2 regions of the Arthrobacter sp. 05T444 genome follow, and region 1 is predicted to be linked to the other one. Evidence: riboswitches for the same ligand, from Rfam matches in the RefSeq annotation. Region 1 holds a riboswitch; the other holds the start of a gene.
What was found. A riboswitch is a leader RNA that binds a small molecule or an ion and turns the genes downstream of it on or off. The one in region 1 is predicted to bind cyclic di-AMP.

Region 1 (7,550 bases):
CGCCGCCGAAGTCTTCGCAGGGGAGCGTCCGCGGGATGCGCAGCGCGAAGCACGGAGGCACCGCAGTCCGTTCCGCCAGGTCACCGACTTCGCAGCCGCAAGCGGAGTGGGCCAGAAGGCCGGAGTCGCACTGGCTGCCACAGGCCTCCTGCTGACAGTCACGGTTCCTGCAACCAGTCCGGTCATGGCCACCGCTGACCAGGGCGGGGCCGCGGCGCTGTCCTCCCGTGTCCAGCCGCAGGTGTCCGCTGAGGCGGCCGCAAAGATCGACTTCAGCCGAACGTCCGTCTCCACCCAGGGTGACCCGGACAGCAAGCTCAAGCAGCTCCTCAGTGCACAGTCGGCCGGCAGCATCACCCGCGCCGCCTCGGCGGGCAGCCTTGGTGCGCCCCTGACCACCATGGTCAAATCGTCTCCGTTCGGATACCGCGTCAGCCCGATCACCGGGGGCTCCGGGGAATTTCACCGGGGCCAGGACTTTGCCGCCGAGTGCGGAACCCAGGTGTTCGCCGCGGCCAGCGGCACGGTCACCTTCGCCGGTTGGCACCCCTACGGGGGCGGCAACAGGGTTGTGATCAACCACGGCAACGGCCTCGAGACCACGTATAACCACCTGTCCTCTTCGAGTGTCCGCGTCGGCCAGAAGGTCAACCGCGGTGACGTAATCGCTCTCAGCGGGACCACCGGCGCCTCGACGGGCTGCCACCTCCACTTCGAGGTGATGGTCAACGGAGAAGTCGTTGACCCCCTGGGCTGGCTTTAAGTAAAACCGATGGAGAACTCTCGCATTCTTGTGACATGCCGTGACCTGAATGTGACATTCGCTCCGAACTGCTGTACCGTCTAAACCGCGTCAACTTTTCCGAAGTTGACGCCTTTGAGTGGATTGCCTAACTCTGCCACCGCTCAAGGTCCGTTCGCATGACATCGTCTGGCAGGGGCGGGGGAACCAATTTTGGTCTTCGCAAGAAGGCCTTGGGGTTAAGTCGCAAAGCTTCCCAGGAAGCGGCGCGGCCGGGTGACTCCCATCCGAATCCGACAGCTCACCTCGTAGGCATTGGGAGAGGCTACCTTCGTGTCTTCACGCCACAATTCTGCGCGCCACCGTGCGCAAACGGTTCGTACGAACCCGTTGGACTCAGTGTCCAAGGCAGTAAGCGCCAATGCCGGCACAGTAGGTCGCCAGGCAGCTGTTATCGCAGCTGCTTCAGGGCTCATCCTGAGCATTGGCATGCCGGCTAACGCAGCCGACACCAACATCGGTGTTTCCGCCTCCACGGAGTCCGGATCCCAGGCCACGCAGCTTGCTGTGACCGCCGCACCAACCGCAACTGTCTCCTTCGAGCGTCCTGCCGTCACCACCGAGGCAGCGCCGGTCATCGAGACTCTGGCCGCGCAGTCCAGCGACGACGCGGCCAATGGTGCGACCGATACTGCCAAAACCGTTACTGCCAAGGCGAGCAAGCTGGTGGATGCCGCAGGCTCCGCCGCCGCAACGTCAGGGCTGGCGGCCATTGCCTACACCGGTATCGGCCACCCGTACGTCTGGGGTGGCACCACTCCTAACGGCTGGGACTGCTCCGGCTTCACCCAGTGGGTTTACGCGCAGGCAGGCATCAGCATTCCCCGCGTCAACGCCTGGACTGCAATGAAGCCCACCTCGACACCCGCTCCGGGCGACCTGGTCATGCAGAACGGCGGCGCCCACGTGGGCATCTACGTTGGCAACGGCATGATGATCAGCGCCCTGAACCCTTCGGATGGAACGATCCTGCACGCTGCGTCCGCCACGGGCACGTCCTCCTTCTTCACCCTTCGCTAAAAATCCCGTTCGGGACGCGCCGGCTTACCCCCAAGATGCCGGCGCGTCGCTAAGCCACGTCCTGCTACCGCGGTCCGTGGAACACGAAAGAGAGAAACTTATGACTACACGTGCGACCATTGCACGCCACCGCGCCGAGGTCACCAAGACCAACTCGCTGGCTGTCATCGCCAAGGCTGTCGGCGACAACGCCGGTGGCATGGGCCGCCAGGCCGCAGTTATCGCTGCCGCGTCCGGCCTGGTCCTGACCAGCGGTATCGCTGCAAACGCTGCCGAGACCAACGTTCAGCGTGAATCGGTTCCTGTTTCCGCCCTGGAAGTGCAGTCCGTTGCTCCGGCAACCATTTCCGCTGCGTCCAGCATCGCCATCTCCTACGAGAAGCCGGCTGTTTCCACCACGGCCGCTCCCGTCGTCGAGGCACCCAAGCCCGTCGTTCAGGTGCAGGAAGCTGCTCCCGCCGTCGAGGCTGCTCCGGCAGTAAAGACCGCCGCTGCCGTTGAGGCTGCTCCGGCCGCTCCTGCCGCCGCCAAGACCGCTTCCGGAAGCGGCATGGGCGCTTCGATCGCCGCTGCTGCTTACGCGCAGCTGGGTGTTTCACAGGACTGCACCGCGCTGGCCACCAACTCCCTGGCCGCCGTGGGCATCAACTACCACGGCTGGCCGGCAGGCTACCTGTCCCTCGGCCGCACCGTCAGCGCTGCTGAAGCCCAGCCGGGCGACCTTGCCTACTACGAAAACGGCGGCATGGGCATGGCCCACATCGCTGTCTACGTCGGCAACGGCCAGGCTGTCCACGGCGGCTGGAACGGCGGAACCACCGCACTGTTCAGCGTAAACGTCGGCTCCGGCCCGGTCTTCATCCGCGTCGGCGGCTAAGACTACCAAGGCTTAGAAAAGGACCCCTGCCACTGCGGCAGGGGTCCTTTTGCATGCCCGTAGGCCCGGTTGCCATGCCGACACGGCGTCAGAGTGCATTCCGCCGATTCGCCGATCCGCCCCTTGAGTGTTTACTCTTGTGGTGTCGATCCATAGCCCGGACATGCAGAGGGCAGCCGGCCCTCGCGCCTCTGCCGGGTGCGGCCGTGAAGAGGTATGTGCATGCGCACTCTCGTTCTGAATGCTGGATATGAACCGCTGGCGGTTGTGACCTTCCGCCGGGCGCTGGTCCTTGTGCTCACTGGAAAAGCTAGCGTGGTGGCCGAAGGCGACGATCCTGTCGTCGGGCCGCAGGACATCATGGGCCGCCCGTCCGTGATCCTCCTTAACCGCTACATCCGGCCGCGCTACAACATGATCACCGCCGTCAGCCGGCGTGGCGTCCTTCGCAGGGACGGGCACCGGTGTGCCTACTGCGGCAAGGCAGCCCACACCATTGACCATGTCCAGCCAAAATCGCGGGGCGGTGCCGATTCATGGGAGAACCTCGTGGCGGCCTGCCTCCGCTGTAATAACGTCAAGGGAGACCACACGCCTGCTGAAATGGGCTGGAAGCTGCGGTTCGCCCCGGCGCCGCCCGTAGGCACCATCTGGCAGATCAAGGAACTGGAGAAGCCCACGCCGGCGTGGGATCCGTTCCTGCTTCCGGAGACCGCCGCGTAACCTGCCCGGCACTACGCTGGGGATGTGGAATTCGACGCAATAATCCTTGCCGGCGGCCGCTCCTCGCGGCTTGGCGGCTCGCCCAAGTCTGAGCTGACATACGACGGCGAGAGCCTCCTTAGCCGGTCCATCGCGGCTGCCCGTGGTGCCCGCCGGATTGTGGTGGTGGGCCCGGACACGAACCTTCCGCCCGGCGTGCTGAACTGCCGCGAGGATCCGCCCTTCGCCGGGCCTGCTGCGGCGATCGCCGCAGGCCTGGACCGGCTGCAGCGGCCGGACCCGGCACCGGACGCTGGAACCGCTGGAAGACTGGAAGGCACAGAGACACAGGCCGCAACACTGACCCTGGTCCTCGCGTGTGACATGCCGCGCGCGCAAGATGCCGTCCATGCTCTTCTGGACGCTCTCCGGGCTGCGGCCCCCGGAGATGCCGCGCGTGCCTCCCAGGGAAAAGATGGCGTCATGGCCGCATCCGGAGACGGACGCCGCCAGCCGCTGGCCGGCTTTTACAGCACGGCTGCGCTAAAACGCGCCGTGGACGATGCAGCCGCACGGAACACCCTGGATCACGGGTCAGTTTTCGCTCTCCTTGCTAGGCTTGACGTACAGGCTGTCACCGTCCCCGCCGGCTCCACAGATGATGTGGATACCTGGGATGATGCCGCCGCATTAGGAGTCGAAGGGCAGGGACGATGAGCCCGGCCCGGAACGTCGCAGCCGCAGTTTGAGTTTGGAGGCAGGCATGAAAAGCCAGGACGAAACGCTTGAGGAGTGGTGCCGGCTGCTGCTCCGGGCCTTCGAGCTCGAAGACGTGCAGGTGGATGTCAATGAAGTGCTGTCGCTTGCCGGAGTGGCCGCCCACTCGGTGGTGCGGCCAGCGGCGCCGCTGACCACATTCATAGCCGGGTTTGCTGCGGGTCTTGCGTCCGGTTCGGGCCAGGCCCCGGATTCCACCTCCATGAAAGCGGCAATGGACGTCGCCCGTTCCGTCACAAAGGTGTACGCGGCCGAAGAGCAAGGGGAGGACTCCGTCTCACCGGCGGTGGGCACCTCCACAGACGTTCCGGCTCCCAGCGGGACACCGGGGGAATGACCGCCGCCCCCGGACATCCAACTGCCGATGCCATGGAGCCGGCCGCCGCCCCCGCCGAGGACAGCGCCGCCGCCGGAAACGTAACTCCCTCCCGGGGGACTTCCGGGACTGGAACCCTGTCCCCGGACAATTCCGCCGAAAGCGGTGCCGAGGCCAAGGACGCCGCCCCCGGGAAACACCTGGCGCACACCTGGGAGGAAGCGCGGCAGGCCGCCTTTGATTGCGCCGCCCCGATCCCGGCTGCCCCGGTTCCCCTCCGTGAGGCACTGGGCCGGACACTGGCTGCCGACATCACGGCGCTGCAGGACATGCCCCATTACGCGTCCTCGGCCATGGACGGATGGGCCGTCAACGGCACCGGTCCCTGGATCCTTGCCGAACCCGGGCTTCGGCTGGCCCCGCACCAGGCCAGCGTCATCGTGACCGGCGGACTCCTTCCGCCCGGAGCCAAGGCTGTGCTGCGCAGTGAAAGCGGCGTCATATCCACGGATGACGAGGGTCTGCCCGTGCTGGCGGCGGGCGGAACCGCCCGTCCCGGGGAACCCCGGAACGGGCAGCACATCCGCAAGGCAGGGGAGGAAGCCACAGCCGACGAGGTGCTGGTCAAAGCCGGCATCCTGCTGAATCCCGCCCATCTGGCACTTGCCGCCCTCGCCGGCTACGACGACGTGCCGGTCTTGGGAAAACCCGTGGTGAAGCTGCTGCTGACGGGCTCCGAGGTGGTGGATCACGGCATCCCTGAACCGGGAAAGGTGCGCGACACCTTTGGCCCGCAACTGGCTTCAGTGGTGGGGATGCTGGGCGGCATCTGCGCCGCGCAGGTAAGAATTGGCGACAGTTACAGCGAATGGCTGGAGGCACTGGAGGACGAGGGCCCAGGTGCCGAGCCGGACGGCCTCCCCGGCGAGGCATCAGGGGCAGGCCTTCCCCCCGACGTCGTCATCACCACCGGAGGCACCGGGAAATCCGGAACCGACCACTTCAGGCGGGCGGTGGCTGAACTCGGCGGCCGGCTCGTGATCGACGGGGTGGCCATGCGTCCGGGCCACCCCGCTGTCCTGGCCGAGCTTCCGGACGGGCGCTTCGTGCTGGGGCTGCCCGGAAACCCGCTCGCTGCCATGATGGCGCTGTCTACGGTAGGGGCGCCGCTTCTCGCGGCCCTGGGCCACGGAGCCATTCCGCCTGTGCAGGAAGTGCCGTGTGGAGCGATGATCGATCCCGACCCCGGCCGGACCCGGCTCATGCCGTTCCGGCTCCTTTACGGCATGGCCTCGCCTGCGCCGCACACCGGCCCTGGCATGATGCGGGGCCTGGCCTCAGCGGACGGCGTCATGGTGGTTCCGCCCCACGGCGTGCAGTTGGGCGAGGCCGTCCCTGCGTTCGCGCTGCCATGGGGCCCAGCCATCCCTCAGCCCACGTCGGCCGGTTCCAAGCCTAAAACCCCGCCGCGCAAGACCGGAAACCGGTCCTCGGCCAAGCCGCCGGCGAATAGCGGCCCCGTGGACTGGAGCGCGCTCCTGGACTGAATTCCAAGCAGAACGGACGGCGTTGGTATCCCTGACCTTGACTTGCAATGATGGAGGCATGAACAGGCTGGCATACGGGGTGACCCGATGGGACGCGTGACGCAACGGCGCAAGATCCACCGGTACGTCCTGGACGGCTCGCCGGCTTCCCTCGAATTTCCGGTGCGGCACCGTGAGGATGTCCTGGCAGTGGAGGAACCGCTGGAGATCCGGCTCGGCAGTCTTTCCTTCTCCGTGACGATGCGGACGCCGGGGGACGACTTCGACCTCGTGGCAGGGTTCCTGGTGTCCGAGGGCGTCATCTGGAGCCCTGAGCAGCTGATCTCGCTGAGGTTCTGTGCCGGCGAGGATGAAAACGGCGTCCAGACCTTCAACGTGGTGGAAGCCCAGCTCCGGCCGGATGTGGTGTTGCCGGACACTGGACGCCATGTGTACACGTCCAGTTCCTGCGGGATCTGCGGGACCGACTCAATCGAGTCGGTCCGGAAGTCCTCGCACTTCAGCGCCGCTGAGGACCAGCTGACGGTCCCGGTAGGAACCCTCGCCTCCCTTCCGGACCTGCTGAGGGAAGCGCAGACGGTATTTGACGCCACCGGCGGAGTCCACGCGGCAGGTCTTTTCAGTGTCGACGACGACGGCGGTGCCAGGCTGCTGTGCCTGCGCGAGGACGTGGGCCGGCACAACGCAGTGGACAAGGTCGTCGGATGGGGGTTGCGCGAGCGTCGCCTGCCACTGTCCGGAACGGTGCTCCAGGTATCCGGCCGTGCGTCCTTTGAGCTCGTGCAAAAAGCTGCCCTGGCGGGCATTCCGGTACTGGCCGCGGTCAGCGCCCCCTCCAGCCTTGCCGTCGAGCTCGCGGAGTCCAGCGGGGTGACCCTAGCCGGTTTCAGCCGGGGGAGCAGCCTTAACGTCTATGCCGGTGCCGAGCGGATTTCCCTGCCTGCGCCGCTGCCGCGGTAGTGGGTGCGGACCCTTGGTTATTTCCCTCTGACGCAGTAGATTTTATCCATCGAATGGACACGATCCGCTCTTTCACGGCAGCGAACCTGCCCGGACATCAGCTGCGTGACGCCCAGGCCCGCGAGGAAGCCGGCACAGGACGCACCGGCTTAAAGCATTAAAGAGGAATACATTGCACGACGACCGCCGGATCACGGAAGTCCGCCTCGACCGCTTCCTGCGGGAGCGGATCACCCCCGCGATCTACTCGCGAAGTGTACCCCTGGCACTCAGCAGTTGGGACGTTCCGGATGAACCCGTCCCTGTGACGCAGGCCCTGCGCCAGGACTTCGTGCCACAGGAACACGGTGCCGCCTGGGGCCGCCCCTGGGGCACCAAATGGCTGCGGCTCCAAGGCGAGGTTCCCGACTCCTGGGGCACGGCACCAGAGACCGAGGTGGAGATGGTGGTGGACCTGGGGTTCACTACCGAGATCCCCGGATTCCAGTGCGAAGGAACCGCCTGGCGTCCTGACGGCAGCATCATTAAGGCAATTTCTCCACGCAACCA
Region 2 (7,550 bases), on a different contig from region 1:
AGCGTGTAGGTGCTGGTGAAGCCATCCGCGCTCTTGACGGTCACTGAGTCCGAGGCGACGCTGGAGACCGTACCCAGCTGCGCCACCTTGGTGACGTACTGGCCGCTCTCCTGGACCACGTACTCCGAGTGAACGGCAGACGAGACGCCGCTGGCCATGCCGCCGAGCCCGCCGGCAGTGAAATCGCCGGGGGCGCCCTGGCCCGGCACCGCTCCGCCGTCAACACCGCCGCCCCGCCCGCCAAGCGTCCCGCTTCCGTCGGGAGCCGTCCCGCCCGGGACGGTGCCATCCGGAGCGGTACCGCCTTGGGGCACCCCTCCTTGCGGCAGTACGCCCTGGCCGAGGCCGCCGGCGCCCGCGGCGCCGTTGGCAGCGGCAGCATTATTGCCCAGGCTGTAGACGCCCACTCCGGCACCGGCCGCCAGAACGGCGGCCGCACCGGCCACAAGCAGCCCCCGCTTCAGCGTCCACGGCTTGCCGGCGGAAGACGCCGCACCGGCAGTACCGGCCGACGGCGGCGCTCCCCATCCGGTGCCCCAGCCTGCGCCGTTGCCAGTCGGCTCGGCCGAAGCGGCGGTGCCTGAGGACGCCGACGGCGGCGCTCCCCATCCGGCGCCCCAGCCCGGCGACGGCTCCGGAACGGGGGTTGTGGCAGGCACGGGTTCAGTGGCCGCCGCCGGCTGGGCCAGGGACACCGGTTCGGTGGCGGGATGAGACTGGGGTACGGGGCGGGCCTCGGGAACAGGTGGTTGCTGGTGTCCGCTCATAGCTATCTCCTTTGGGGTGCTGATTATGTCCCTTCCAGATTGGGAAGCCTTCCTGTGACTGGCCTGTGCAGGGCAAGAGCCATGCCTGTGATCTCGAAAAGCCCCGCTCCCCTGTCCAGCTCGCTACGCTGGGATTCACAGCCGGCGCACAGGAACCCCAAAGCGCCGGCTAAACCGCAGAACGGAGAGTTGTCCCATGGCCACTTCGCACTCCATGACCAACAACCTTCCCCAGCTCACCCATCCGGACGGCTCCCCCATCCGTGCCCTGGTGGTCGACGACGAACCCAGCCTGTCCGAGCTCATGAGCATGGGACTGCGCATGGCGGGCTGGTCCGTTGCCGTTGCGGCCGACGGCCCTGAGGCGGTCAAGCTCGCCAAGGAGTTCCGCCCGGACGTCCTCGTGTTGGATGTGATGCTTCCCGGCTTCGACGGCGTTGAGCTGCTCGGCAGGATCCGTGCCTTCGCACCGGAAGTGCCGGCGCTGTTCCTGACCGCCAAGGACGCAGTACAGGACCGCATCGTGGGCCTCGCTGCCGGCGGCGACGACTACGTCACCAAGCCCTTCAGCATGGAGGAAGTCCTGCTGCGCCTTCACCGCCTCGTGCAGCGCTCCGGCGTGGCGGCGATGGACTCTGCGGAACTCGTGGTGGGAGACCTGGTCCTGAACCTGGACACCCGTGAAGTCACCCGCGCCGGTGACGAACTCCAGCTCACGGCCACCCAGTTCGAGCTGCTGCGCTACCTCATGGAAAACCCCAAGCGGGTGGTGAGCAAGGCCCAGATCCTGGACCGTGTCTGGAACTACGACTTCGGGGGCCAGGCCAACATCGTCGAGCTCTACATCTCGTACCTGCGCAAAAAGGTGGATGCCGTGCACCCGCCGATGATCCACACGGTCCGCGGAGCGGGCTACGTCATCAAACCGGCAGACTAGGCCGTGACAAGCCTTTCCGGAGCCACCCGAACGCCGCGCCGCAGCGTGCTGAAGCCCGGCACCTGGCATCTCCGCACCCGGCTGGTCCTCGTTGCCATGGCGCTGCTCGTGGCCATCTGCGCCGCGGTGGGCCTGTTCAGCTACGCCAGCATGGACTCGTTCCTCACCCGCCAGCTCGACGATCAACTCACCGGCGCAGCTGACAGGGCCCGGGACTTTGGCCGTCCCCCGCTCGGCGGATCGGGCAATAAGCCCGATCCCCTCGAAGGCAGGGGCCAACGCGTCGGCACCATAGCAGCCAGGATCCAGGACGGCGAGGTCAGCAGTGCTGGTTTCCTGGCCGCCGATCTCACCCGCAAGACACTGTCGGCGGCAGACGACCAGGTTCTTTTGGGCCTGCGCCGCGACGGCGTCCCCGTTGACCGCACCCTGTCCACGGGGGCCTACCGGCTGGTTGCCGCCCAGTCGCCCTATGGCGACGTCATGGTGACCGGGCTTCCCCTCACCGAAAAGCAGAACACCCTGACGTCCCTTGTTGTGACCATCACCTTGGTGTCGCTGGGTGGCCTCGTCCTCATCGGCCTCGCCGGAACCGTGCTCATCCGCCGCACCATGAAGCCGCTCGAACAGCTCTCGGAGGTGGCCACGCAGGTTTCCCGCCTGCCCCTCGACGCCGGTGAGGTGGCACTCGCCGTCCGCGTCCCGCCGTCGAACGCCCACCGCGGAACGGAAGTGGGCAGCGTAGGCCATGCCCTCAACCTCATGCTGGACAACGTGTCCAATGCCCTCGAGGCGCGGCAGGAGAGCGAAATGAAGGTCCGCCAGTTCGTGGCCGACGCGTCGCACGAGCTCCGCACGCCGCTCACGGCCATCCGCGGCTACACCGAGCTGATGCGCATGACCGAGAAGTTCACGCCCGACGGCCAGCGCTCCCTCGCCCGCGTCCAGAGCCAGTCCGTGCGGATGACCACGCTGGTGGAGGACCTCCTGCTGCTCGCGCGGCTTGACGAGGGGCAACCGCTAAAGCTCAGCGACGTGGACCTCACGCAGCTGGTGATCGAGACAGTTAGCGATGAAAAGGTCATGGCGCCCGACCGCAACTGGCACCTCGAACTTCCCGAAGAGCCGGTAGTGGTGCGCGGCGACGCCTCACAGCTTCACCAGGTGCTGGTCAACCTGCTCTCCAACGCGCGCAAGCACACCGGGCCGGGCACCACGGTGGTCACCGGAGTCATGAGGTCCGCCGACGGCAGTGCAGTGATCACCGTGACGGACGACGGCGCGGGCATCCCCGCGGAGTTCGTGGACCGGGTCTTCGCGCGTTTTGCCCGCGCAGACGCGGCCCGGGCGACCCCCGTGCCGGCGGCGCCGGGCGCCCAGACGGCGGCCCCGTCCGGGCAGGCTTCCGCCGAAGGAACCAGCGGGCTGGGGCTTTCCATTGTGCAGTCGATCGTGGAAGCCCACGGCGGCACGGTGGAGGTCTCCTCACGGCCCGGCCGCACCGAATTCGCGGTCCGACTGCCTGCACAAGGCGACGCGCCGTCGTCGTGATCTCTGTTACCTAAATGTGACTTAAGCGTGAGCCTCCTGTACGGTCGATAGAGTGCGGCCACCACCAGGGCCGCGTATCCGGATGGACGCCCAGCTCTGCCGCTTCCCGGATTCCGCTTGACCAGGCAGAGGCGGGGGAACCAGAGTCCCGGGCAATCCGCATCAAGCCCTTGGGGTGAAGCCGACACGTGAATCGCCGTGCGGCCGGATGACCTCATCCGAACCCGACAGCTAACTCCGCAGGTGTTGAGAGGCAATCCACCATGTCTGAATTCAAGGTACAAACGCGCCCTGATCGCGCTTCCACGCAGTCCCGGCAGAAGCTTTCACGCCACCGCGCCGAACCTGTCCGGCCCATGTCGGCCTGGGGCCGGCTCACTGCTGACATCCCGTCATTCGGCCGCCGCGCGGCCGTGGTGACCACGGCGTGTGCCGTGCTCATCGGTGTCGGTGCGGCCAGCCAGGCCGCCGAGCAGGCTGCCCCGGTAGCCAGCCCCGCAGCGGCCTCCGCCACGGCCGACGCGGCGTCAACGCTCAACTTCGACAAGACGCTGATCTCCGCCCTGCCGGCGCCGACATCAGCCGCTTTGGCCCCGCAGTCCGCCGCCAAGCCGGCCGCCGCCGCGAAGGCTCCCGCTGCCAAGGCCGCCCCGAAGGCAACGGCAGCCAAGCCCGCCGCTGCTCCGGCGAAGGCTGCTGCCGTGCCGGCTGCCAAGGTGGCCCCGGTCCGGGCTGCCGCTCCGGTGGCTAAGCCCGCTGCTCCTGCCGCGGTGGATGACCCCGCCGGCGCTCAGGCTTATGCAGCCAGCAAGCTGTCCTCCTTCGGCTGGGCCGCGGACCAGATGCAGTGCCTGCAGAGGCTCTGGACCAAGGAGTCCGAATGGCGCACCACCGCCACCAACGCGAGCAGCGGCGCCTACGGCGTGGTGCAGTCCCTGCCTGCCGAGAAAATGGCGAGCGCCGGACCGGACTACCGCACCAACTACCGCACGCAGATCAACTGGGGCCTGGACTACGTCAAGGAACGCTACGGCTCCCCCTGCAGCGCCCTGAACTTCCACCTCGCCAACAACTGGTACTAAGCCGCCAGTCGGTGGGAAGCGGAGCGCGCGTTTCTGCACCCCTTTGAGTTTTTCGACGGCCCCCGGATCCACGTGATCCGGGGGCCGTCGGCGTCCCTGCACGTGGGCGCGGCCGGGAAGCGGTGCAGAAATGCGGCGGCCGCCCTTCCAAGGGGCCAAAACTTCCACAGCCCCCGCACAGCTTCGCCCTAAAACCCTCATATGAGGCCCCGCCACTGTTGAAGCATGACCCTCACAGACCAGGCCTCAGGAACCCAGCCGCACCCTCCACTGCACCCCCAGCCGCCCGCGCGGGTCCACTCCGCGCCGTCTGACGGGCACAGCCCGGCCGTTGCCCGCGCACGGCATCTGCGGCGCTCACCCATCGACACCGCCGCCGCGGTTCCCGTGCTGGACGTGACCATCCCCGTCTACAACGAGGAACGCGACCTGGAGGAGTGCCTGCGCCGGCTGCATGCGCATCTCCGGGGCAGCTTCCCGCACCCGTTCCGCATCACCGTGGCGGACAACGCGAGCACGGACGGCACCCTCAAGACCGCCGAGCGGGTGGCCAGGGAGCTGCGAGAAGTGTCAGTGGTGCACCTCGAGGAGAAGGGCCGCGGCAACGCCCTCCGCAAAGTGTGGCTGGCCTCGCCGTCACCCGTCCTGGCGTATATGGATGTGGACCTCTCTACCGACCTCGCGGCTCTGGGTCCCCTCCTGGCACCGCTGATTTCCGGGCACTCAGACCTCGCCATCGGCACGCGGCTGACACGCAATTCCAGGGTGGTCCGCGGGCCCAAGCGCGAGTTCATCTCCCGCAGCTACAACTTCCTGCTCCAGTCCGTGATGGGGGCGCACTTCAGCGATGCGCAGTGCGGTTTCAAAGCGATCCGGGCGGACATCGCCCAACAGATCCTGCCGCACACCGTGGACAACGCCTGGTTCTTCGACACCGAGCTCCTGGTCCTGGCCGAAAAGTGCGGGCTCCGCGTCCACGAAGTTCCGGTGGACTGGACGGACGATCCGCATTCCAGTGTGGACATCGTCCAGACCGCCCTCGCGGATGTCCGCGGCATGGCCCGGCTCAGCAGGGACATGGTGTCCGGGCGCATTCCCGTCGCCGAGCTTCGCGGTGCGCTGGCCCGCGGCCCCCTTCCCGCGGCCTCCCGCAGCCAGGAACAGAGCCCCAGCGGCAGCCTGTTCGGCCAGCTGGTCCGCTTCGGTACCATCGGCGCAGCGTCCACCCTGGCCTACCTGCTGCTCTTCTTCCTGTGCCGCAATTTCATGGATCCGCAGCTCGCCAATTTCCTGGCCCTGCTCACCACGGCCGTGGCCAACACCGCGGCCAACCGGCGCTTCACCTTCGGCATCGCCGGCGGCAGCGACGTTGCGCGCCATCACTTTGAGGGTCTTCTGGTCTTCGGGATCGGTTGGGCCCTCACCTCCGGGGCGCTCGTCCTCGTCCATGGAAGCACGACGCCGGACCGCTGGCTTGAGCTGGTCACCGTCACCGCGGCCAACCTCGCCGCCACGGCGGTGAAGTTCCTGCTGTTCAGGCTATGGGTGTTCCGACGGCGGCAGTCGCCGCCGGTGCACCAGGCTTCCGCCGCCACAGACTCCAAGACCGCTGAAGAAGAGGCAAGCAAATGACCACCACAGTGAGCCGTGCAGAGCACCGCACGGAGGCCGAATCCGGCGCAGAACAGGAACGGGGCGTCTCCGGGCAGACGCCGGTGTCGCGTTCACGCCTTCATTCCCTGCTGACGGGAAACCAGTCCCGCTGGGTCCGACCGTCAGCCGCGCTGCTGCTGGCCTTCTCGGCGGTCCTGTATCTCTGGAACCTCGAAGCCACCGGATACGCCAACTCGTTCTATGCCGCGGCCATCCAGGCCGGCACCAAGGACTGGACCGCCTTAGTGTTCGGCTCCCTCGATGCCGGGAACGCGATCACCGTGGACAAGCCGCCGGCGGCACTCTGGATTCCTGCCCTGGCCGGGCGGATCTTCGGCTTCTCGCCGCTTAGCATGCTGGTGCCGCAGGCACTCATGGGTGTGGCCGCCGTCGGGCTTCTCTACCTGACCGTGAAGCGTGTGTCCGGTCCGGCCGCCGGGCTGCTGGCCGGCGGTGCACTGGCCCTGACCCCCGTGGCCGCGCTGATGTTCAGGTTCAACAACCCGGACGCCCTGCTAACGCTGTGCCTGGTGCTGGCAGCATATTTCACCACCCGCGCCATCGAAAAGGCCGGCTGGAAGTGGCTGGCCGTGGCCGGTGCCGTGATCGGACTCGCGTTCCTGACCAAGATGCTGCAGGGCTTCCTGATTGTGCCCTGCCTCGCGCTGGCTTACGTCTGGGCCGCGCCCACCACCCTGGGCCGGCGGGTGCTGCATCTGCTGGCGGCTGCCGGCGGTATCGTCCTCGTCGCGGGCAGCTACATCGCGCTGTTCCAGCTCACGCCCGCCTCAGCACGTCCTTACATGGCGGGCTCGGAAAACAACAGCTTCCTGGAACTCACGTTCGGCTACAACGGTTTGGGCCGCATCACCGGTTCGGGAGGGGGCACGCCCGGCGGCGGAACCGCCCCAGGCGCCGGCGGCGGCATGTCCGGCAACGTGGGCTTCGGCGGAGCGGCCGGCATTACACGGATGTTTGGTGGCAGCTTCGGGGGCGAGGTGTCCTGGCTGCTTCCGGCTGCGCTGATCCTGCTCGTTGCGGGCCTCTGGTTCACACGCCGCGAGACCCGCACCTCCCGGACCCGGGCGGCCCTGATGCTGTGGGGCGGCTGGCTGCTGGTGACGGCTGGAATCCTGAGCTTCATGGGAGGAACGGTCCATCCCTACTACGTTGTGGCGCTGGCACCGTCCATCGCGGCGCTGGTGGGAATCGGTTCCGTTGAACTGTGGCGCGGGCGGTCCTACTGGCCAGCCAGGACCGTTCTGGCCGCAACAGTCCTGACGGCCTCCGTTTGGTCCGCAGTGCTGTTGGGCCGCGACGCGTCCTGGCTGCCCTGGCTCAGGCCGGCCGCAGTTGTCCTCGGCGTGCTGGCGGCGGCAGCGCTGGCGCTGCGGCTCGACTCGCTCCAGAACGTTTCCGCACGGCTGCGCAAGTCTGCGGCGGCCGGTGTTGTGGTCGTTTCGCTGCTGGCGGGCGGGCTCGGCAGCACGGCCTGGACCTTCGCCACCGCCGCCCAGCCCCACTCCGGTTCCATTCCGACGTCGGGACCCACCGCGTCCG

Region 2: linked by a shared signal. The riboswitch ahead of AC1DD3_RS08615 (aggregation-promoting factor C-terminal-like domain-containing protein) and the one ahead of AC1DD3_RS15675 (C40 family peptidase) in region 1 are both predicted to bind cyclic di-AMP.

Annotation. Positions count from the first base shown of each region.
Region 1 is NZ_JBFTKK010000016.1:60,771-68,320, reverse strand. Features, by position in the region: gene AC1DD3_RS15680 (M23 family metallopeptidase) at 1-763, shown strand, start outside; cyclic di-AMP (ydaO/yuaA leader) riboswitch at 913-1,071, shown strand; gene AC1DD3_RS15675 (C40 family peptidase) at 1,142-1,822, shown strand; gene AC1DD3_RS15670 (NlpC/P60 family protein) at 1,923-2,699, shown strand; gene AC1DD3_RS15665 (HNH endonuclease) at 2,922-3,422, shown strand; gene mobA (molybdenum cofactor guanylyltransferase) at 3,447-4,118, shown strand; gene AC1DD3_RS15655 (DUF6457 domain-containing protein) at 4,165-4,515, shown strand; gene AC1DD3_RS15650 (molybdopterin molybdotransferase MoeA) at 4,512-6,041, shown strand; gene fdhD (formate dehydrogenase accessory sulfurtransferase FdhD) at 6,129-7,001, shown strand; gene AC1DD3_RS15640 (alpha-mannosidase) at 7,174-7,550, shown strand, end outside.
Region 2 is NZ_JBFTKK010000007.1:8,672-16,221, forward strand. Features, by position in the region: gene AC1DD3_RS08600 (hypothetical protein) at 1-767, opposite strand, end outside; gene AC1DD3_RS08605 (response regulator transcription factor) at 964-1,704, shown strand; gene AC1DD3_RS08610 (HAMP domain-containing sensor histidine kinase) at 1,708-3,255, shown strand; cyclic di-AMP (ydaO/yuaA leader) riboswitch at 3,350-3,513, shown strand; gene AC1DD3_RS08615 (aggregation-promoting factor C-terminal-like domain-containing protein) at 3,519-4,337, shown strand; gene AC1DD3_RS08620 (bifunctional glycosyltransferase family 2/GtrA family protein) at 4,563-5,969, shown strand; gene AC1DD3_RS08625 (glycosyltransferase family 39 protein) at 5,966-7,550, shown strand, end outside.